Regions from separate parts of the Rhodovulum sp. YNF3179 genome, predicted to be linked through region 1. Evidence: riboswitches for the same ligand, from Rfam matches in the RefSeq annotation. Region 1 holds a riboswitch; the other holds the start of a gene.
What was found. Region 1 has a riboswitch for thiamine pyrophosphate ahead of thiB (thiamine ABC transporter substrate binding subunit). Riboswitches for the same ligand answer to the same signal wherever they lie in the genome.
Positions count from the first base shown of each region.

Region 2: it holds a riboswitch for thiamine pyrophosphate, as region 1 does, so the genes downstream of both, thiM (hydroxyethylthiazole kinase) here and thiB (thiamine ABC transporter substrate binding subunit) in region 1, are expected to answer to the same signal.

Region 1 is NZ_JBOCEG010000009.1:129,937-141,555, reverse strand. It holds gene ade (adenine deaminase) at 1-1,186, shown strand, start outside; gene ACQ5SP_RS15610 (AMP nucleosidase) at 1,183-2,667, shown strand; gene ACQ5SP_RS15605 (HU family DNA-binding protein) at 2,803-3,093, shown strand; gene ACQ5SP_RS15600 (DMT family transporter) at 3,179-4,066, shown strand; gene aroC (chorismate synthase) at 4,063-5,163, opposite strand; TPP riboswitch at 5,257-5,361, shown strand; gene thiB (thiamine ABC transporter substrate binding subunit) at 5,401-6,402, shown strand; gene ACQ5SP_RS15585 (thiamine/thiamine pyrophosphate ABC transporter permease ThiP) at 6,378-7,955, shown strand; gene ACQ5SP_RS15580 (ATP-binding cassette domain-containing protein) at 7,939-8,634, shown strand; gene ACQ5SP_RS15575 (cytochrome c1) at 8,737-9,534, opposite strand; gene petB (cytochrome b) at 9,554-10,897, opposite strand; gene petA (ubiquinol-cytochrome c reductase iron-sulfur subunit) at 10,909-11,472, opposite strand.
Region 2 is NZ_JBOCEG010000006.1:164,022-175,640, reverse strand. It holds gene ACQ5SP_RS12515 (iron-containing alcohol dehydrogenase) at 1-447, shown strand, start outside; gene ACQ5SP_RS12510 (hypothetical protein) at 463-819, opposite strand; sul1 at 997-1,053, shown strand; gene ACQ5SP_RS12505 (SulP family inorganic anion transporter) at 1,122-2,612, shown strand; gene ACQ5SP_RS12500 (universal stress protein) at 2,624-3,481, shown strand; gene ACQ5SP_RS12495 (hypothetical protein) at 3,562-4,044, shown strand; gene ACQ5SP_RS12490 (3-oxoacyl-ACP reductase) at 4,074-4,838, opposite strand; gene thiD (bifunctional hydroxymethylpyrimidine kinase/phosphomethylpyrimidine kinase) at 4,835-5,647, opposite strand; gene thiE (thiamine phosphate synthase) at 5,644-6,252, opposite strand; gene thiM (hydroxyethylthiazole kinase) at 6,249-7,040, opposite strand; TPP riboswitch at 7,087-7,182, opposite strand; gene ACQ5SP_RS12470 (adenosylcobalamin-dependent ribonucleoside-diphosphate reductase) at 7,288-9,555, opposite strand; gene ACQ5SP_RS12465 (DUF1489 family protein) at 9,665-10,099, shown strand; gene hisG (ATP phosphoribosyltransferase) at 10,237-10,941, opposite strand; gene ACQ5SP_RS12455 (ATP phosphoribosyltransferase regulatory subunit) at 10,938-11,619, opposite strand, start outside.

The DNA of each region.
Region 1 (11,619 bases):
CGTGGGCGGGCACTACGCGAGCCCCGACCTCGGCCCGGCCTTCCACGCCTATGCCGCCGGCGGGCCCGCCGACGACCACGAGGGCACGCGCGAGGAAGACGCCATCGCACGCGTCCGGCAGGGCATGCGCGCGATGCTGCGGCTCGGCTCGGCCTGGTACGACGTCGAATCCCAGATCACCGCGATCACCGAAAAGGGTCTCGATCCGCGCAATTTCATCCTCTGCACCGATGACAGCCATTCGGGCACGCTGGTCGAAGACGGGCATATGAACCGCGTCGTGCGTCACGCCATCGACTGCGGCTGCGATCCGTTGGTGGCGCTGCAGATGGCGACGCTGAACACCGCGACGCATTTCGGGCTGGAACGCGAGCTCGGCTCCATCGCGCCGGGCCGGCGGGCCGACGTGATCCTGACCTCGGACCTGCGCGCGCTGCCGGTCCACGGCGTCATCGCCCGCGGCCGGACCGTGGCGGTCGACGGCCGCATCACCGTCGAGACGCCGCATCTCGACTGGCCGGAAGACGTGCGCTCGACGGTGCATCTGGGCAGGACCCTCGCGGCGGCGGATTTCGAAGTGCCGGCGCCGGCCGACGCGGCACGGGTGACGGCCCGGGTGATCGGCGTGGTCGAAAACCAGGCGCCGACACGGGCCCTGACGGCGGATCTTCCCGTGCGCGGCACCGTCGACTGCGATCCCGAGAACGACATAGCCCAGATCGCGCTGGTCGAACGCCACCGCGGCACCGGGGGCGTGGTCAACGCCTTCGTGTCGGGCTTTGGCTACGGTCCGGGCATGGCGATGGCCTCGACCGTGGCGCATGACAGCCACCACATGATCGTGGTGGGCACCGACCGCGAGATGATGGCCGCCGCGGCCAACCGGCTGGGCGAGGTCGGCGGCGGCATCACCGTCTGGAAGGACGGCGCCGAGCTGGCGCTGGTCCCGCTGCCCATCGCCGGGCTGATGTCGGACGCCCCCGCCGAAGACGTCGCCGCCGCCGCGTCCCGCATGGGCGAGGCGATGGCGGCATGTGGCTGCACGCTCAACAACGCCTACATGCAGCACTCGCTGCTTGCGCTGGTGGTGATCCCGGAACTCAGGATCTCCGACAAGGGGCTCGTGGATGTCACGCGGTTCCAGCTGACCGATCTCTTCGAGGCCGGCCCGGAGTCCGGATCGTGAAGGCGCCGCTCCAGAACCTCCCCGTCGAGAGCCCGCCCGCCGAGCCGCCGCAGAGCTTCCGGGACGCGGAAGCGGCGGTCGCGCATCTGAACGCGCTTTACCACGCCGCCACGGCCTTCCTGCGCGAGAAGTTCATCGACAGCCTGACCGGACCGGCGCCACAGACGCGGTTCCGGGCCTTCTATCCCGAGATCCGGATCATCACGGCAAGCTTCGCCCATGTCGACAGCCGCCTCGCCTTCGGCCACGTGGCCGAGCCGGGAACCTATTCGACCACCGTCACGCGGCCGGATCTCTTCGAGACCTACCTGCGCCAGCAGATCGGGCTCTTGCTGGAAAACCATGACGTCCCGGTCGAGATCGGTCTTTCCGACACGCCGATCCCGGTGCATTTCGCCGTCGCGGCCGAGGACAACATCACCGTCCCGCAGGAGGGCGTGCTGAACTTCACGCTGCGCGACGTGTTCGACGTGCCGGACCTGACCACGACGGACGACGACATCGTCAACGGCTACGGGTTCAAGAACCCCGACGGCTCGGGCGCGCTGGCGCCGTTCAAGGCGCAGCGGGTGGACTACTCGCTGGCGCGGCTGGTTCATTACACGGCCACGGCGGCCGAGCATTTCCAGAACCACATCCTGTTCACCAACTACCAGTTCTACGTCGAGGAATTCGCCGCCTTCGCCCGCGAGATGCTGGCCGACCCGAATTCCGGCTACACGGAATTCGTGATGCCGGGGAATGCCGTCATTTCCGCCCCCGACGATCCGCTGCCCGAACCCGGCAAGATCCCGCAGATGCCGGCCTATCACCTGAAGCGCGACAAGCAGGCGGGGATCACGCTGGTGAATATCGGCGTCGGCCCGTCCAACGCCAAGACCGCCACCGACCATATCGCGGTGCTGCGCCCGCATGCCTGGCTGATGGTGGGCCATTGCGCCGGGCTTCGGAACAGCCAGCGCCTGGGGGATTTCGTGCTGGCCCATGCCTATCTGCGCGAGGATCGCGTGCTGGACGCCGACCTGCCTGTCTGGGTGCCGATCCCGGCGCTGGCCGAGATCCAGATTGCGCTGGAGGAAGCGGTCGGCGCGGTGACCGAATTCGAAGGCTACGACCTCAAGCGGATCATGCGCACGGGCACGGTAGCGACGCTGGACAACCGCAACTGGGAACTGCGCGACCAGTCCGGGCCGGTGCAGCGGCTGAGCCAGTCCCGCGCCATCGCGCTCGACATGGAATCCGCCACCATCGCGGCCAACGGCTTCCGGTTCCGGGTGCCTTACGGCACGCTTCTCTGCGTCAGCGACAAGCCGCTGCACGGCGAGCTGAAACTGCCCGGAATGGCCACCGAATTCTACAAGACCCAGGTGAAACGGCACCTGCTGATCGGCATCCGCGCGCTCGAGACACTGCGCGACATGCCACTCGAACGCATCCATTCCCGCAAGCTGAGGAGCTTCGAAGAGACCGCATTTCTGTAATCGGGCAGAAAAAACCGCACAAAATGGCGTTTTTTGCTATGCTGATCGCCACTAACGATTGTGTGACACCACGATATTCAGTTAGATTCATGGATTGTAACCCCAAGAACGAGGGGCAAGCGAAGGAGCAGTCGAATGGCACAAAAACCGATGACCAAGACCCAACTCGTGGCCGCGCTGGCCGAGAAGACCGGCATGGACAAGAAAAGCGCCGGCGGCGCGATCGATGCGCTGACCGAGATCATCACCAGCGAAGTTTCGGGCGGCGGCGCCGTCACCCTGCCCGGCGTCGGCAAGGTGTACTGCCGCGAGCGGCCGGCCCGGATGGTCCGCAACCCCGCCACGGGCGAGCAGATCCACAAGCCGGCCGACAAGGTCGTCAAGATGACCGTCGCCAAGGCGCTCAAGGACAGCGTCAACAGCTGAGCGTTGTGAGCCCGGGGGCTTAACGCCCCCGGCCCCATCGTCTAGGGTCGCCTGCGGGCGGCCTTTTCCTTTTCAGGGGGACTTCATGGACATTCGCGCGATCCTTATGGGGGTGGCCTTTGCCGTCATGTGGTCCAGCGCCTTCACCTCCGCCAGGATCATCGTCCAGGACGCGCCGCCCCTGTCCGCCCTTGCCGTCCGGTTCCTGATCTCGGGCCTGCTGGCCGTGGGCATCGCGGCGCTGCTGGGCCAGCGCGCCCGGCTCACCCGCGCGCAATGGGGCGCCACGGTGCTCTTCGGGATCTGCCAGAACGCGCTTTACCTCGGTCTCAACTTCGTCGCCATGCAGACGATCGAGGCCTCGCTTGCCGCGATCATCGCCTCCTCCATGCCGCTTCTGGTGGCCGCCGCGAACTGGGTCGTCTTCGGCGAAAGGGTCCCCGCGCTCGGGATCTTCGGGCTCTTCGCAGGGTTTGCAGGCGTCGCGATCATCATGGGCGACCGGCTCTCGGCCGGGGTGGACGGCTTCGGCCTGACGCTCTGCCTCATGGGCGTGCTCGCGCTGACCTTCGCGACGCTCGCGGTGCGCGGGGCATCCTCGGGCGGGAACGTGCTGATGATCGTCGGGGTGCAGATGCTGATCGGCAGCGCGGCGCTCTTCCCGGCGGGTCTCGCGCTGGAAAGCTGGCAGGTCACCTGGTCCTGGCAGCTCGTCGCGGCCTTTGCCTACACGACGCTGGTGCCGGGGCTGGCGGCGACCTTCACCTGGTTCGTCCTGGTCCGGCGGATCGGCGCGACGCGGGCGGCGACCTTCCACTTCCTCAACCCGTTCCTGGGCGTGGCCATCGCCGCCGCGCTCCTGGGCGAGGCGCTCGGCGCGGGAGACCTGCTCGGCGTCGCCGTGATCATGGCGGGAATCCTGGCGGTGCAGATCTCGAAACAGGCCAAGGCGGCCGAGGCCGCCCCGCGCTAGCCGATCGCGCCGCGGTTCGCGCCCACCTGGCCGCGGTGCAGCAAAAGGTGATCGAGCAGGACGCAGGCTGCCATCGCCTCGCCCACGGGTACGGCACGGATTCCGACACAGGGATCGTGCCGCCCCTTGGTGACGATCTCGGTTTCCGCGCCGGACCTAGTGATGGTGCGCCGCGGCGTCAGGATCGACGAGGTCGGCTTCACCGCGAAACGCAGGACGACGTCCTGGCCCGTCGATATCCCGCCGAGGATGCCGCCGGCATGGTTCGAGGAATACACCGGCCCGTCAGGCCCCATCGCGATCTCGTCGGCATTGGCCTCGCCGGTCAGGTCCGCCGCGGCCATGCCGGCGCCGATCTCGACGCCCTTCACCGCGTTGATCGACATCATCGCCGCCGCGAGATCGGTGTCGAGCTTGCCGTAGACCGGGGCGCCCAGCCCCGCGGGAACGCCGCGCGCCGTCACCTCGATCACCGCGCCGACGGAATTGCCGGACTTGCGAAGCGCGTCCAGGTAGCCGGCCCAGTCCTCGGCCGCCTGCGGATCGGGCACCCAGAAGGGGTTGCGGTCGATCTCCGCCCAGTCGAAGCGCGCACGATCGATCGCATGCGGCCCCATCTGCACCATGTAGCCGGTGATGGAGATCCCGGGCGCCAGCGTCTCCAGCGCCGCGCGCGCCACGCCGCCGGCCGCCACCCGCGCCGCCGTTTCCCGCGCCGAGGATCGCCCGCCGCCTCGGTAGTCGCGGATCCCGTATTTCTGCCAGTAGGTGATATCGGCATGGCCTGGGCGGAACTTGTCCTTGATGTCACCGTAATCCTTGGACCGCTGGTCGGTATTGCGGATCATCAGCTGGATCGGCGTGCCGGTGGTCTCGCCCTCGAAGACGCCCGACAGGATCTCGACCTCGTCGGCTTCGCGGCGCTGGGTGGTGTAACGGTTCTGCCCCGGCTTGCGCCGGTCGAGCCAGCGCTGCAGCCCGGCCGCGTCGAGCGCGATGCCCGGCGGGCAACCGTCGACGGTCGCACCCAGCGCGGGCCCGTGGCTTTCGCCCCAGGTCGTGACCCGGAAAAGATGCCCGAAACTGTTGATCGACATGCGCGTTTCTCCTCTGTCCCCGCGGTCTAGCGGGCGGGACGGCGCGCCTCAAGCGGTTTCACCTTGCCGAAGCCCCGTGCCGCAACTAGGTTCGCCCCTACCTCGGGGTGCCCCGACAAGGGCTGAGATGCGCCGCCGCGCGAACCCGTTGAACCTGAACCGGCTCACACCGGCGTAGGGAAGGTGACCAGGGCAAGACGCTCCACCTGACCGCGCCTGTAGCGAAAGGAGGAGCGCATGAAACCGATTTCCATCCTGGCTGCGGGTTGTTTCCTGGCATTGGCGGGCGCCGCCGCTGCGCAGGACACCCCGACGCTGACCGTCTACACCTATGACAGCTTCGTCACCGAATGGGGGCCCGGCCCGCAGGTGGAGGCCGCCTTCGAGGAGACCTGCGGCTGCGACCTCGAATTCGTCGCGGCCGGTGACGGCGCGGCCTTGCTGGCGCGCGTGCGCCTCGAGGGCGCGCGCAGCGATGCCGACGTGGTGCTCGGGCTCGACACCAACCTGATGGCGGCCGCGGCGGAAACCGGGCTCTTCGCGCCCCACGGGCAGGACGCCCCCGCCTTCGATCTGCCCGTCACCTGGGACGACCCGACATTCCTGCCCTATGACTGGGGCTACTTCGCCTTCGTCTACGACGAGACCCGGACCGGGGACGCGCCCGCCAGCTTTCGCGAGCTGATCGCCGACGAGGATCTCAAGGTCGTGATCCAGGATCCGCGCAGCTCCACCCCCGGGCTAGGTCTGCTGCTGTGGGTCAAGCACGCCTATGGCGACGAGGCCGGCACGATCTGGGAAGCGCTCGCCCCGCGCATCCTGACGGTGACGAAGGGATGGTCCGAGGCCTATGGCATGTTCCTCGAGGGCGAGGCGGACATGGCGCTCTCCTACACCACCTCGCCGGCCTATCACCTGATCGCCGAGGAGGATCCGACAAAGGCCGCCGCGCTGTTCGAGGAAGGCCACTACATGCAGGTCGAGGTCGCCGGCAAGCTGGCCGGCACGGACCAGCCGGAGCTGGCCGACGCGTTCCTCGCCTTCATGACGTCGGACCGCTTCCAGTCGGTCATCCCGACCACGAACTGGATGTATCCCGCCGTCACACCCGACTCGGGTCTGCCCGAGGGCTTCGAGACGCTGGCCACGCCGGACAAGGCCCTGCTCTTTCCCCCCGAGGAGGCAGCCGCGATCCGTGACGCGGCGCTGAACGAATGGCGCGACGCGCTCAGCCGCTGAGCCCGGCGCTCGCGCTTGGCTGGGGCGCGGCGGCGCTGCTGCTGGCGCTGACGCTCGGCACCATCCTCGCCGTCGCCTGGCGGGCCGAGGCCGCGGCGCGGCTCGGTGCGGCCGACTGGGCGGCGATCCGCTTCACCGCCTGGCAGGCGCTGCTCTCGGCCGCGATCAGCATCGCGCTGGCGATCCCCGCGGCGCGTGCCCTGGCACGGCGCCGGTTCCGCGGCCGGGGCGTGCTGATCACGCTGCTCGGCGCGCCGTTCATCCTGCCGGTGATCGTGGCCGTCCTGGGCCTGCTGGCGGTGTTCGGCAGGGCCGGGCTGGTGAGCGGGCTGATCGCGCCGCTCGGCCTCGGGCCGCTCTCGATATACGGGTTGCAGGGCGTGGTGCTTGCCAATGTCTTCTTCAACCTGCCGCTGGCGACACGGCTGATCCTGCAGGGCTGGCACGCCATCCCGGCCGAGCATTTCCGGCTCGCCGCGCAGCTGGGCATGGGACCGGCCGAGATCGCGCGCCACCTGGAACGCCCGATGCTGCGGGCCGTGGTGCCCGGCGCCTTCGCGGCGATCTTCCTGATCTGCATCACCAGCTTCGCGGTCGCGCTGACGCTCGGCGGGGGGCCGCGCGCCACCACGGTGGAGCTGGCGATCTACCAGGCGTTCCGCTTCGATTTCGACCTCGGACGCGCCGCGCTGCTCGCCCTGGTGCAATTCGGGCTCTGCGCGATCGCGGCCGCGGCAGCGCTGATCGTCGCGGTGCCCGTGGCCTTCGGTGCCGGGCTCGACCGCACCGTGCAGCGCTGGGACGCGGGGGGGCGCGCCTATCGCTGGGGCGATGCCGCGCTGCTGACATTGGTCGCGGGGTTCCTTCTGTTGCCGCTGGCCATGGTGGCGGCGGGCGGGCTGGCCGCGCTGCCCGGCCTGCCGGCCAGCGTCTTCGAGGCCGCGCTGCGGTCGCTCGCGGTGGCGCTGGCCTCCACGGCCCTTACGCTCGGGCTCGGGATCGCGCTGGCCTCGGCCATCGTGCGGCTCCGGGACCGCCCGCGCCGCGCCGGTTTCCTGGAAGCCGTCGGCTACCTCTCCATCGCGGCCTCGCCCATGGTGATCGGCACCGGGCTGTTCATCCTGCTGTTCCCGGTGGCCGACCCGGTCGCGCTGGCACTGCCGGTCACCGCGCTGGTCAACGCGGCCATGAGCCTGCCCTTCGCCTTGCGGGCCCTGATCCCCGCGATCCGCGACGTCTCGGAGACCTATGGACGGCTCTCCGAAAGCCTTGGCATCGGGGGGTGGACGCGGTTCCGGTTGGTGACGCTGCCGCGGATCCGCCGGCCGCTCGGCTTCGCGGCCGGGCTGTCGGCCGCGCTGTCGATGGGCGATCTGGGCGTGATCGCGCTCTTTGCCGACCCCGACCAGGCGACGCTTCCCCTGCAGCTCTACCGGCTGATGGCGGCCTACCGCATGGAGGACGCCACCGGCGCTGCGCTGCTGCTGCTCTGCCTCAGCCTCGCCCTGTTCTGGATCTTCGACCGCGGAGGACGCGTTGGGACTGACACTTGAAAAACTCCTGATCGAGATCGACGGCTTCTCCATCGCGGGCGATCTGACCGTGTCGACCGGGCGGCGCGTGGCGTTGATCGGGCCTTCCGGGGCGGGGAAAAGCACGCTGGCGGCCGCGATCGCCGGTTTCATTACCCCGGCGCGGGGCCGCATCCTTTGGGAAGGCCGGGACATCACCGCCCTGCCCCCCGGGGACCGGCCGCTGACCCTGCTCTTCCAGGATCACAACCTGTTCCCGCATATGAGCGTGGCCGACAACGTGGCGCTGGGGCTGCGCCCGAGCCTGCGTCTCTCGGCGGCGGAAAGCGCCCGCGTGGACCGCGTGCTGGACCGCGTCGGCCTGGCAGGCCAGGGCGCCAAGCGTCCGGGGGCCCTGTCGGGCGGACAACAGAGCCGGGCGGCGCTGGCGCGGGTGCTGCTGCGGGACCGCCCGCTCCTGCTGCTCGACGAACCCTTCGCCGCGCTCGGCCCGGCGCTGAAGGCGGAGATGCTGGCGCTCGTCGAGGAAATCGCCACCGAGGCGGGCCTCACCGTGCTGATGATCACCCATGATCCCGCCGACGCGGAGCGGCTGGCCCAGGAGACGATCCTGGTGGCCGATGGCCGGGCCGCACCGCCCGTGGCGACCGGGGATCTCTTCGCCGACCCGCCGCCGGCGCTGCGCGCCTATCTCGGCTGACCCGGTCCGGTTGGCCCGGGTATCCCCCGCGCGCCGCGGCATCTTCGAAACGAAAAGGGCGCGCCCGTCGGGCGCGCCCTCGTCTCGTCCCGGGAACCCGGGTCAGGCCTGCTTGCGCTTGACCGGGGCCCAGAGCCGCTTGTTCGTCAGGTAGAGCAGCACCGACAGGAGCGTCAGCAGGATCACGGAGCTGAAGCCCATCTGCTTGCGCGCCATCATCTTGGGTTCGGCGGTCCACATCAGGAAGGCCGAGAGATCCTTGGCCTGCTGCTCGATCGTGGCCTCGGTGCCGTCGGCAAAGGTCACGTCGTCGCCGTAGAGCGGCGGCGCCATCGAGATCCAGCCACCCGGGAAGGCCTCGTTCTCGTAGAGCACGGTGCCCGCCTCGAACTTCTCCTCGCCGGTGTAGCCGGTCAGGAGCGAGGCGATGTATTCCGGACCGCCCATCCCCTTGAGGAACTGGTTGATGCCCAGGCCATAGGGGCCGTGGAACCCGGCCCGGGCCTTGGCCATCAGGCTCAGGTCCGGCGCGCCGGCGGCGGTCACTTCCGGGAACTTGTCCGACGGCCGCGCGGTGCGCATGTCGCCGGGGAAGGCGTCGTCGCTGTCGTCCGGAACCTCGTAGAACTCGGCATACGCCCGCACCTGGTCGTCCGGCAGGTCTGGACCGCCGGAATCCCCGAGGTTACGGAAGTAAAGCTGCTTCAGCCCGTGACAGGCCGAGCAGATTTCCGTGTAGACCTGCAGCCCGCGCTGGAGCTGCATCTGGTCGAACGTGCCGAACGGCCCCTCGAAGGAGAAGTCGTAATCCTTCACGTAGCCCGCGCCACCGGCTGCCAGGGCCGGGCCCGCGCCGAGGCCGAGAGCGACAAGCGCTGCGATCGTGGTCTGTCTGATCATCGCGTGTGTGTCCTTTCGTTCACTCGGCCGGGGTCGGCGTTGTGCCCGCAGTCTCCGACTTTTCCGGATAATGCGCGTTGAAGTCTTCCTCGATCGTCGCCGGCTGCGGCAGCGGTTTCTCGATCACGCCGAGCAGCGGCAGGATGACCAGGAAATAGCCGAACCAGTAGGCCGACCCGATCAGGGCGATGTAGGGATAGATCCCCTCGGCCGGCATCGCACCGACCCACATCAGCACCATGAAGTCGACGATCAGCAGCCAGAACCACCACTTGAACATCGGACGGTACCGGCCCGAGCGCACGCTCGAGGTGTCGAGCCACGGCGCCAGCGCCATCACGAGGATCGAGCCGAACATCGCCAGCACGCCGAAGAACTTGGCGTCGATGATGCCGCCGGTGATGAAGCCGGCGAACTGCACGATCCAGACCGAGTCGTCGAAGGCGCGCAGGATCGCGTAGAACGGCAGGAAGTACCATTCGGGCACGATATGCGCCGGCGTCACCAGCGGATCGGCCTCGATGTAGTTGTCGGGATGGCCGAGATAGTTCGGCATGAAGCCGACGATCGCGAAGAAGACCAGCAGGATCACCGCGAGCGCGAAGAGATCCTTGATCACGAAATAGGGCCAGAAGGGCAGCGTGTCCTTCTCGGCCTCGGCCTTGGACTTGCGCCGCACCTCGACACCGGTGGGGTTGTTGTTGCCCGTGGTGTGGAAGGCCCAGATATGCACCGCGACGAGCGCCGCGATGATGAACGGCAGCAGGTAGTGCAGCGACAGGAAGCGGTTCAGCGTCGCGTTGCCGACGGCCGGCCCGCCCAGCAGCCAGGTCTGGATCGCCTCGCCGATGCCGGGGATCGCGCCGAAGAGCCCGGTGATCACCGTGGCACCCCAGAACGACATCTGGCCCCAGGGCAGCACGTAGCCCATGAAGGCCGTGCCCATCATCAGCAGGTAGATCAGCATGCCGATGATCCAGGTCACTTCGCGCGGGGCCTTGTAGGACCCGTAATAGAGGCCGCGGAAGATGTGCAGATACACCGCCACGAAGAACAGCGACGCGCCGTTCATGTGCAGGTAGCGGATCGCCCAGCCGCCGTTCACGTTCCGCATGATGTGCTCGACCGAGGAGAAGGCCATGTCGACATGCGGCGTGTAGTGCATCACCAGGACGATGCCGGTGATGATCTGCAGCGCCAGGCAGAAGGTCAGGACGATGCCCCAGATCCACATCCAGTTCAGGTTCTTGGGCGTGGGGATCATCAGGGTGTCATAAGCGAGGCTCGCGATCGGCAGACGCCGATGAAGCCACTTCTCGAACCCCGACTTGGGCTCGTAGTGATCGTGCGGGATACCGGACATGGGTTTCTCCCTTAACCGAGTTTGATCGTCGTTTCGTCGACGAACGCCGCGACCGGAACCGGCAGGTTCTCAGGCGCGGGACCTTTGCGGATTCGGCCCGACGTGTCGTAATGCGAGCCGTGGCAGGGGCAGAACCAGCCGCCGAACTCGCCCGCCCCGTCGCCGAGCGGAACACAGCCGAGATGGGTGCAGACACCCATCTGCACCAGCCACTCGCCGCTTTCGTCGAGCGCCCGGTTTGCGTCGGTCGCCGGCACCTCGCCGTCGATATTGGCGTTCCGCGCCACCGGGTCGATGAGATCGTCGATCTCCACCTGGTTGGCGGCTTCGATCTCTTCGGCGGTGCGGCGGCGGATAAAGACCGGCTTGCCCAGCCATTTCACCGTGATCTGCGTGCCGGGTTCCAGCCCGGCCACGTCCACCCGGATCGAGGACAGCGCCTGCACGTCGGCCGAGGGGTTCATCTGATCGATCAGCGGCCAGACAGCCGCGCCGGTCGCGACGGCGGCCGTTCCGCCGGTCGCGTAATAGAGGAAATCCCGGCGGGTGCCCGAATTGTCTTCTGCGTGGGACACGAGGCATTCTCCCTTATCTGGCCCGAGGCTTGGGCCAATGATAGATCGCAAGCCTCGGTCGCCCAAGGCTTTCCGCGCGCATACTTAGAGCCGCGGGCCGTCGGCGTCTATCGGACAATCGGGCGCAGTTGGAACAGAATGTCGCAC
Region 2 (11,619 bases), on a different contig from region 1:
CCCGACCCGGCGGCTTTCGACGCGATGGCCCTGACCAGCCTTTACGGCGGCATGGCGCTGGCCAATGCGGGGCTCGGCGTCGTGCACGGGCTCGCCGGCCCCCTCGGCGGGCTCAGCGGCGCGGCGCATGGCGCGATCTGCGGCACGCTGCTGCCCCATGGCCTGGCCGCGAACGCGCGGCACGGCCGCGACCCGGTGCTGGCGCGGCGCATCGACGAGGTCCGCGGCTGGATCGGCGGGGCGCTCGGCTGCGCCCCCGGCGCGGCCTTCGACACGCTTGCCGCCTGGGTGCGCGCCAACGGGCTCGGCGGACTCGACATGATGGGGATCAGCGCCGAGCAGCGCGCGGCGGCGGCGGCGGCCGCGGCCAGTTCCTCGTCGATGAAGGCGAACCCCGTGGCGCTGGACGCGGCCGACCTCGCCGCGCTGATGGAAGCCGCGCGCTGACGCGCCGGCCGCGGCTCAGCCGCCGCCCTGCCCGCTGTTCCTGCAGGCCGTGATGACGGAGGCGCGAAACCGCTCGGCCGCGCGCTGCCGGGCGGCCTCGTCGCCTTCGCGCTCGGCGCGGTAGGCGATCGTGGCGAGCTGGCGCAGCATGGCGCGGGTTTCGCTGGCGTAGACGACGTTTTCGGCCACCGACCCGGTCACGCGCTCGGCGGCCATGTCGAGCGCCACGCCGTTCTGCCGGGCTTGCATCAGGTCGAAGGCGGCCGCGCCGAGCCAGTCGCAGGCGAAGTCGTCCGCCGGGGGATCTTCCTGGGCCAGGGCGGCGCAGGGCAGCAGCGCCGCGGCCAGGACCAAAGCCGTGAATCTCTTCATGAACCGTGCCTCGTGTCGTGCCGTCGGCAAAAGCCTAGCGCGCCCGGGTCCCCCCGGCCATCGGGAATTCCCCGTAGGCCGCGGATGCGCGAGGCGCCGCCGCCCTGCCCCGCCACCCCGCCCGGCGAAGACCCGGTTGCGCTTCGCGGCGCGGCCTGTATGCTGCGCCGCAGCAAACATGGACCCGGAGGCCGCTCCGGGTGGCTCTTCCGGCCGCCGATCCGCCGGACAAACAAGCAGAACGACCTAACCAAGCAAGACCGCATCGCCCGCGACGCGGCCCAAGGACAGCTGATCTTCCCATGATTTCCCTGAACGCCTACCGGCGCGAATGGACGAGCAACATTCGCGGCGACCTCCTTTCCGGCCTCGTGGTGGCGCTGGCGCTGATTCCCGAGGCGATCGCCTTTTCCATCATCGCCGGCGTCGACCCCAAGGTCGGGCTCTACGCCTCGTTTTCCATCGCGGTGATCGTGGCGATCGCGGGCGGCCGGCCCGGCATGATCTCGGCCGCGACGGCCGCCACGGCCGTCCTCATGGTCACGCTGGTGCGCGATCACGGGCTCGAATACCTGCTGGCGGCAACGGTCCTGGCGGGGCTGCTGCAGATCGGCGCGGGGTTCCTGAAGCTCGGCTACGTGATGCGCTTCGTCTCGCGCTCGGTCATGACGGGCTTCGTCAACGCCCTTGCGATCCTGATCTTCATGGCACAGCTGCCCGAGCTCGACCCCTCCAAGGTGCCGATGCTAACCTATGCGCTGGTCGCCGCCGGGCTGGCGATCATCTACCTGTTCCCGCGCCTGACGACGGCCGTGCCATCGCCGCTGGTGACGATCATCGTGCTGACGGGGCTGACCGTCCTGATGGGCTGGGAGGTGCGCACCGTCGGCGACATGGGCGCGCTGCCCGACACGCTGCCCGTCTTCCTGATCCCCGACATTCCGCTCAATCTCGAAACCCTGCAAATCATCTTCCCTTACTCGGTGGCGGTCGCGGTGGTCGGGCTGCTCGAAAGCCTGATGACCCAGCAGATCGTGGACGACCTGACCGACACCGGCTCGGACCGGAACCAGGAATGCATCGGCCAGGGGCTCGCCAACACCGCGACGGGCTTCATTGGCGGCATGGCCGGCTGCGCGATGATCGGCCAGTCGATCATCAACGTGAAATCCGGCGGGCGCGGGCGGCTCTCGGCCTTCGCGGCGGGGGTCTTCCTGCTGATCATGGTGGTGGCGCTCGGCGATATCGTCGCGATCATCCCTATGGCGGCGCTGGTGGCGATCATGATCATGGTCTCGATCGGCACCTTTTCCTGGTCCTCGATCCGGAACCTGCGCGACCACCCGCGCTCGTCGTCCATCGTGATGCTGGCAACGGTCTTCTTCGTGGTCTACACGCACAACCTCGCCATCGGCGTGCTGGTGGGCGTGCTGCTGTCGGGCCTGTTCTTCGCCTGGAAGATCGCGCAGCTCTTCCGCGTGCGCACGACGATCACCCCCGACGGCAGCCACCGCACCTATTTCGTCGAGGGGCAGCTCTTTTTTGCCTCGTCCGAGGATTTCATGCGCGCCTTCGATTTCAAGGAGGCGCCCGAGCGCGTGACGATCGACGTCAGCCGCGCGCATATCTGGGACATCTCGTCGGTTGCGGCGCTGGACATGGCCGTGCTCAAGTTCCGCCGCGAGGGCGCGGAGGTCGAGATCATCGGGCTCAACGAAGCCTCCGAAACCATCGTCGACCGGCTCGCCATACATGACAAGCCCGGCGCGATGGACGAGCTGCTCGGCCACTGAGGACAGATAACATGACGACACGCACACTCATCGCGCTGGTGGATGGCTCAGCCTATTCCGAAAGCGTCTGCCACCACGCCGCCTGGATCGCCGAGCGGACCGGGTCCAAGGTCAAGATATACCATGTCATGGGCCGCCGCGACGCCCCGGAGAAACAGGACCTGAGCGGGGCGATCCGGCTCGGTGCACGCTCGCGGCTGCTCGAGCAGCTGAGCGAACTGGACGCGGCACGTGCCAAGCTGGCGCATGAACACGGCCGCGCCATCCTCGAGGATGCCAAGGCCATCATCGAGGGCGACGGCGACATAGAGGTCGAGACGCGGCTGCGCCAGGGCGACCTGGTCGAGACGATCACCGCCAAGGAAGACACCGCCGACATGATCGTGATCGGCAAGCGCGGCGAGGCCGCCGCCACGGCGATGGAGCATGTCGGCTCCAACCTGGAACGGATCGTGCGCGCCAGCCACAAGCCGGTCTTCGTGGCCAACCGCGCCTTCCGGCCCATCAGCCGGGTGCTGGTGGCCTTCGACGGCGGGGCCTCGGCGCTGAAGGCCGTGGACTTCATGGCGCGCAGCCCGCTTTTCGCCGGGCTGGCGGTCACGCTCGTCTACGCCGGTGCCGACACGGCGGAGGCGCGGACCGCGCTCGACAATGCCGCCGCGACGCTGGCCGCCGGGGGAATCACGGCCGAGACGCGGCTCCGCCCCGGCGAACCCGAGAAGGTGCTGGCCGAGATGACCGGCTCGGAAGGCTTCGAGCTTCTGGTCATGGGGGCCTATGGCCATTCCCGCGTGCGGTCGCTGCTGATCGGCTCGACCACCACCGAGATGATCCGCTCCTGCAAGGTGCCCGTGATCCTGATGCGCTGAGCCGCGCGCCCCCGCCGGCAGCCCGGCGAAAGATTGCCGAGCGGAATTGACGTGATCGACCGACCGCCTAGGATTGCCGCATGATGACAGCGACCGCCCTGCCCGGCATGGCCTCTGCCGGTATAACGCCGCCCGCCGCCCCGCGCGAGATCCGCCGCCGCCTGGCCAGGTCCATGCGGGTGCGCGAGATGGTGACCGCCGCGGCGATCGTGCTCTCGACCTCGGCGCTTCTCTCGGCCGAGGAACAGGTGCAGGGCTGGGTCCAGAGCTGGGTGCCCGGCGTGCTGCGCCTGCCCGCCGACGCCGAGGTGCTCTCGGACCGCGAGATCGGCTCGTCCGTGCGGATGTTCTCGATCGCGACGGCCGAGGAACCGGACGCGCTGATGACGGAATGGCGGACGGCGCTGGAAGACGGCGCCTACGACATCTACAAGTCGGAAAGCGCGGCGCTGAACGGCGCCATCGAGTTTTCCGGCGAAGGCGTCTCCAACGCCAAGATCGCCGTCTCCCCGGCCCGCGACGACGGGCGCACGGTCATCGAGTTCGACGCCACCCTGCGCTGAGCGCCGGCGCCGGCCCGCGCGCGATCCTCTCAGCCGCAGACCAGCCCGCCATCGACCACCAGGGTCTGCCCCGTCACCGCCCGCGCCCAGGGCGAGGCGAAGAAAAGCACGGCATCGGCCAGTTCTTCCGGCGTGGTGACGCGGCCGAGCGGCGTCTGCTCCGCGATGATGTCGAAGACGGGTTCCGGCGTGGCGGCGCTGGCATCCGTTGTCCGCAAAAGCCCCCCGGCCACCATGTTGACCGTGACGCCCAGTGGCCCGAGTTCCCTGGACACGGTGCGCGTGAAGGCCAGCAGCGCGCCCTTCGCGGCGGTGTAGTCGTGATAGGGCACCACCGGGTTCTGGACGAGGTTGGTCCCGATCGTCACCACGCGGCCGCCGGCGGCGGCCTCGAAATGCGGGCGCAGCGCCCGGATCGCGTTGAGCGCGCCGCCCACGGCCACCTGCGTCTGGGCCGCGACGTCCTCCCAGGCCAGACGGTCGAGATGCGCCCGCGCGTCCCCGTCGAAGGAGAAATCCGCCAGCGCGTTGTGGACCAGGACCGTCGGCGGGCCGAGACGCGCCGCGACCTCCGCGACCATGTCGGAGACCGCATCGGGGTCGGTCACGTCGGCCTTGACCGCCGCCGCACCGGTGCCCAGCGCCTCGGCCAGGGCCTCCGCGGCCGGGCCGCTTCGACGATAGTTGATCGCGACGCGGGCGCCTTCGCGGTGAAAGGCGCGGGCGATGGCGGCGCCAAGCCCGCGGCCCGCGCCGGTGACGAGAACGGTCTGGTTCCGGAACGGACGGGTCATGCGGTCGTCTCCTTCGTGGTCATGGCATGGAAATGATGCACCGGCCCGTGACCCGTGCCGACGCCCAGCGCCCCGGCGGCCGCGATGGCGGCGGCCACATAGGCCTTGGCCATGCGGGCGGCCCCGGCCAGGGATCGGCCATGGCCGAGCCCGGTGGCAAGCGCCGCCGAGAGGGTGCAGCCCGTGCCGTGGGTGTTCCGCGTGGCGTGGCGCCGCCCCTCGAGCCAGAGCGCGTCGCCGGCGGTCTCGAGCAGGTCCGGGCAGTCCGCCCCGGACAGATGCCCGCCCTTGAGCAGCACCGCCGAGGGGCCGAGCGCACGCAGCGCCGCGGCCTGCGGCGCCATCGCGTCGCGGTTCCCGGCCTCGGCCCCGCCAAGCAGATCGGCCGCCTCGGGCAGGTTGGGCGTCAGAACCGTCGCCATCGGCAGCAGGCGGTCGCGCACCGCCGCGACGGCATCGGCCGCCAGCAGGCGGTCGCCGCCCTTGGCGACCATCACCGGGTCGAGCACCACCGGGGCCTCCAGCCCCGCCAGCGCGCCGGCCACGGCCTCCACGATCGCGGCGCTGCCCAGCATGCCGATCTTCACCGCATCGATGCGGATATCCTCGCGGATCGCGGCGATCTGGCCGGCGACCATGCCGGGCGCGACCAGGGCCACGTCGCGCACGCCGGTGGTGTTCTGCGCGGTCAGGCCGGTGACCGCGGCCATGGCATAACCACCATTGGCCGAGATCGCCTTGATATCGGCCTGGATCCCGGCCCCGCCGGACGGGTCGGAGCCGGCAATGGACAGGATGTTCGGGATCATGTCCGCCTCCATGTCTCGACAAGCGCCCGTGTCGCCGCCTCCGGATCGGCGGCGCGGCTGACCGCCGAGACCACGGCGAGACCGGCCGCGCCGGCGGATTTGAGCCCCGGGATATCGGCGGCGGCGAGACCGCCGATGGCGATCGTCGGAACCGGCGCGGCGGCGGCGATCCGCGCCAGGCCCGCGATGCCGACCGGCGCGGCCGCGTCGGGCTTGGTCGCCGTGACCCGGACCGGGCCGGCGCCGATATAGGACACGCCCGCCGGGATCGCGGCGCACTGCGCGACCGTCTCGACGGACAGGCCAAGCAGCGCCGTGGGGGCGATCCGGCCCCGCGCGGCGCGCGGGTCGCCATCGCCCTGGCCGATATGCAGATCCGCGCCGGTGGCGCGCGCCACCTCGACCCGATCATTGACGAAGACGCGCACGCCGAGCGGAGCGAGCTCGGCCAGCAGCGCCGTGGCCAACTGTGCCATCTCCGCGTCCGCGGCGCGCTTGTCCCGCAGCTGCACCGCCCAGGCGCCACCCCGCGCCGCGGCGCGGGCCTGTTCGGCGACCGGCAGGGGCGCCTCGGGATCGGTCACGACATAGACCGCCCCGATCATCCGACCGCCTCGATCCGGGCGCCGGCGTCGAGCACCGCCGCGCTCTGGGCATGGAGCGCATCGAGGAAGGCCGGCTGGAAGCTGCCCGGCCCCGTCGCATGCGCGCCGGCGGTCTCGCCGGCGAGGCCATAGGCGGCCAGCGCGGCGGCCGTGGCCTCCAGCGCGGGCTGGTCCACGCAGAAGGCGGCGATCACGCCGTTGAGCGAACAACCCATCACCGTGATCCGCGCCATGAGCGGGTGACCGTTCGCCACGCGGTAGGCGCGCCTGCCGTCCGTGACGTAGTCCACCGGCCCCGAGACCGCGACCACGCCGCCGGTGCGGCGGGCCAGAATGCGCGCGGCCGCCTCGGCATCGGCCACGGCATCACCCGCATCGACACCGCGCGCCGCGCCGCCCAGCCCGGCCAGCGTCAGGATCTCGGAGGCGTTGCCGCGCAGGACGGCCGGGCAGAGCGCGAGCAGGCGCGCGGACAGCGTCCTGCGGAAGCGCGTCGCGCCGACGCCGACCGGATCGAACACCCAGGGCCGCCCGGCCCCGGACATGATGGCGGCGGCCTCTTCCATCGCCGCGCCCCATTCGGCATCCGCGGTGCCGATGTTTACCGTAAGCGCCTGCGCGAGCCCGGCGAACTCGGCCACCTCGTCGCGGGCATGCACCATCGCCGGGGATGCCCCCACCGCGAGCAGCACGTTTGCCATGACGTTCATCGCCACGAAATTGGTGATGTTATGGACCAGCGGGCCAGCGGACCGCATGGCATCGAGGTGGTGTCCGGGATTTTTCATCTCGCCTCCTGTCCGGCAGGGGAGGCAAGCAGGGACGCCGCGACGGCGATCCGTCCTTGCAACTCCCTACGCCGGCATGATCCGGTTCAGGTTCGGAGGGTGCTTCTCAGCCCGCGCGCGGCGGACGCCCCTGTTGCTCTGTCCGAAGGAGTAGTCCCCCTGTCCGCGGTGTCAAGCACGCGGAACGGCGGCGCCGGCCATCCGCCCCTTGCCCGGGCCGCGACGTGCGGGACCGAGACTCAGCCGCTCATCCGCATTTCGAGAAACCGCAATCGGCGCAGGTCATGCAGCCCTCGATCATGCGCATCTCGCGGCTGCCGCAATGCTCGCAGGTCTTGCCGGCCGGCGCGGCCTCGCCGGTATCGTAGAGCGCCGCGTGCGGGTCGCTCTTCAGCCCGGTCCCGGCCGCGTCGATGAAGCCGATGGAGATCATGTGTTCCTCGATCACGCCGCCGATCGCGGCCAGGATCGAGGGGATGTATTTCCCCGCCACCCAGGCGCCGCCGCGCGGGTCGAACACCGCCTTGAGTTCCTCGACCACGAAACTCACGTCGCCGCCGCGCCGGAACACCGCCGAGATCATCCGCGTCAGCGCGACCGTCCAGGCGTAATGCTCCATGTTCTTGGAGTTGATGAAGACCTCGAAGGGCCGCCGGTGGCCGTTCACGATGATATCGTTGATCGTGATGTAGATCGCGTGCTCGGACATCGGCCATTTGAGCTTGTAGGTGTGCCCCTCCAGCGTCTGCGGCCTGCCGAGCGGCTCGGCGATGTAGACCACGTCGGCGCCGCGGTCGGCCTCTGGCGCGGCCTCGGTCTCTTCGCTGACCGACAGCACCGATCCGGTGACCTCGTTCGGGCGATAGGTCGTGCAGCCCTTGCAGCCGGTCTCGTAGGCCTTGAGATAGACGTCCTTGAAATGCTCGAAGGAAATGTCCTCGGGGCAGTTGATCGTTTTCGAGATCGAGCTGTCGACCCATTTCTGCGCCGCCGCCTGCATGCGCACGTGATCCTCGGGCGTCAGGGTCTGGGCATTGACGAAATGCCCGGGCAGGTCCGCGTCGCCGAACTTGTCGCGCCACATCTGCACGGCGTAGTCGACGACCTCCTCCTCGGTGCGCGAGCCGTCCTTCTGCAGGACCTTGCGGTTGTAGCTGTAGGCGAAGACCGGCTCGATCCCCGACGATACGTTCCCGGCATAGAGGCTGATCGTCCCCGTCGGCGCGATCGAGGTCAGCAGCGCGTTCCGGATGCCATGGGTGCGGATCGCCTCGCGCACGTCCTCGTCCATGTGCCGCAGCGCCCCGCTTTCGAGGAACTTCTCGGCATCGAAAAGCGGGAAGGCGCCCTTTTCCCTGGCCAGCTCGACCGACGCGAGATAGGCCTCGCGGGCGATGGCCTTCATCCAGGCCTCGGTCTGCGCGGCGGCCTCTTCCGAGCCGTAGCGCAGCCCCAGCATCAGCAGCGCATCCGCCAGCCCCGTGACGCCCAGCCCGATCCGGCGCTTGTTCCGCGCCTCCTCGGCCTGTTGGGGCAGCGGGAAGCGCGAAACGTCGACCACGTTGTCCATCATCCGCACGGCCGTGCGCACCAGATCGTGCAGCGCCGCCTCGTCGAGCGCGGCGGCCGGCTCGAAGGGGGCGCTGACCAGGGTGGCCAGGTTGACGGATCCCAGAAGGCAGGCGCCATAGGGCGGAAGCGGCTGCTCGCCGCAGGGATTCGTCGCGCTGATCTCCTCGCAGTAGCGCAGGTTGTTCATCTCGTTGATGCGATCGATGAAGATCACGCCGGGTTCGGCGTAGTCATAGGTCGCGCGCATGATCCGATCCCAGAGCGCGCGCGCCTCGACCGTGTGATACACCTTGTCGCCGAAGACCAGATCCCAGGCGCCGTCGGCCTTCACCGCCTCCATGAAGGCGTCGGTGACCAGGACCGAGAGGTTGAAGTTGCGCAGCCGCGCCGGATCCTGCTTGGCGGCGATGAAATCCTCGATGTCCGGGTGGTCGCAGCGCATCGTCGCCATCATCGCGCCGCGGCGCGAGCCGGCCGACATGATCGTGCGACACATCGCGTCCCACACATCCATGAAGCTGAGCGGGCCCGACGCGTCGGCGGCCACGCCCTGGACCGCCGCGCCCTTGGGCCGGATGGTCGAGAAATCATATCCGATGCCGCCACCCTGCTGCATGGTCAGCGCGGCTTCCTTCAGCATGTCGAAAATCCCGGACATGCTGTCGGGGATGGTGCCCATCACGAAGCAATTGAACAGCGTGACGTCCCGCGCCGTCCCGGCCCCGGCCGTGATCCGGCCGGCCGGCAGATAGCGGAACCCTTCGAGCGCTTGGTAGAAGGCATCCGCCCACTCTGCCGGGTCCGTCTCGGCGGCTGCCAGCGCCCGCGCGATTCGCCGCCAGGTATCCTGAACGGTCTGGTCGACGGGACTGCCGTCGGCCTCCTTCAGGCGGTATTTCATGTCCCAGATCTGCTCGGCGATGGGGGCGGAAAAACGCGTCATGGGGCAGCGTCCGATGGGTTGCGAAAGAGTCCTCGAAAATAGGCGGTCCGCTTGAAAAACGCAACGACTCGGTTAGCTTTCGGACGGACAGACAAGATATGGGGTCAGGGTGGCAAAAGGCCATATCAATCTCGTGAAACTCTGCGTCGGCGCCGAAAAGGTCGAGGACCTCGCGCGGTGGCAGGCGAGCCGCGCGGCGAAGTCCCCGGACGGCCTGCCCTGTCACGTCACCCGCATGTGGCCCAAGCGCGCGGACGAAATCCTCGCGGGCGGATCGCTCTACTGGGTGTTCAAGGGGGTGATCCTGGCGCGCCAGCGCATCCTGCGGCTCGACCCGGTCGACCGCGGCGACGGGGTGCGGCGCTGCGGTATCCTGCTCGACCCCGAGATCGTCCGCACCGAGGGGGCGCCCCGCCGGCCTTTCCAGGGCTGGCGCTACCTCAGGCCCGAGGAGAGCCCCCGTGACCTGCCGCCCGGCCGTGCGCGCGAGGAGTCGCTGCCGCCCGCCCTGGCCGCCGCGCTGGCCGAGATCGGCGTGCGCTGAGCGCCGCTGCGCGGCGATCGAGGCCTCCGGCGGGGATTTTTCACCACTTGGAGGGAGAGGCCGCGCGCTCCTTCCAAGTGGTCCAAATATCCTCGCGCCCGAAGGGCGCGAAACCGCCCGCGCGCCGGCGCGCGGGCTCAGCCCGCCGCGGCGAGCCCCAGCGTCTCGAGCAACGCGGCCAGGCGCCGCCCCGTGGCGCCCTCCGCCGGGGCAATGCGCGAGCGGAACAGGGTCGCCTGGCTCTGCAGGATCAACCCGTCGGAGAGGATCTTCAGGTGATTGGCGCGCAGCGTCTCGCCCGAGGAGGTGATGTCGGCGATGGCCTCGGCGGTCAGGTTCTTGACCGTGCCCTCCGTCGCGCCCTGGCTGTCCACCAGCCGGTAATCCGCGACGCCGTTGGCCTTCAGGAAATCGCGCACCAGCGTATGGTACTTCGTGGCAATCCGCAGCCGGTGGCCATGTGCCGCCCGGAAGGCCGCCGCCGCGGCGTCGAGATCGTCGAGCGTATCCACGTCGATCCAGGCCCGCGGCACGGCCAGCACCAGGTCGGCATGGCCGAAGCCGAGGCGCGCGATCTCCGCGATCTTCTCGGACCAGAGCGGGATCTTCTCGCGCACGAGATCGGTGCCGGTGACGCCCAGGTGGATCCGTCCCGCCGCAAGCTCGCGCGGGATCTCGCCGGCCGAGAGCAGCACCAGCTCCACCCCGTCCGCCCCCTCGACCGCGCCGGCATATTCCCGGTCCGAGCCGGTGCGCCGGACCGCGACGCCGCGTGCGGCGAACCAGTCGAAGGCCTGTTCCATGAGCCGTCCCTTGGACGGCAGGCCGAGCTTGACGGTCATGCCAATCCCTCCTGCACGGCGAGCACCTGCGCGGGACGGATCACGCCGCCCACGGCCGGGATCTCGCGGCCCTGCCCCAGGACCCGCGTGAGCGCGTCGTAGCGCCCGCCGCTGGCGACGGGCGGCAGCGCGCGCCCCTCGGCGTAGAACCCGAAGACGAAGCCGTCGTAATACTCGAGCGTGGTGCGCCCGTAGCTGCCCTCGAAGGGCAGCGCGTCGATGTCGACGCCACGGTCTGCGAGGGCGTCCAGCCGCGCCGCCATCCGGTCGGTGGCGGGCGCCAGGGCCGGCATTTCGCCGGCAAGGCCGCGCAACTCGGTCAGCGCGCGCGGCGCAGTGTCGGCCAGCCCGAGCAGCCGGTCGAGGATCGCCAGCTCACCGGCGGCGATCGGCGGCGCGGCGGCATCCGCCCGAAGCGCCGCGATGCGCGACGCGATCTCGTCGGGCGTGCGCAGGCCGACCAGCGGGCCGGCCTCGGCGATCAGCGTCTCGGCCGGGGTCGTCTCGGCCGCGTCCAGCAGTGCGGCGCGGCTTGCCGGCGGGGCCGTGCGCCCGCCGAACCGGTCGAGCAACGCGCGGAAGCGTGCCGGGCGCCAGATGTGACGCGCCAGCGCCGCCTTGCGCCGCGCCGTCGTGCGCAGGCCCGCCACGGCCGCCTTCAGCAGCCCGATATCCCCG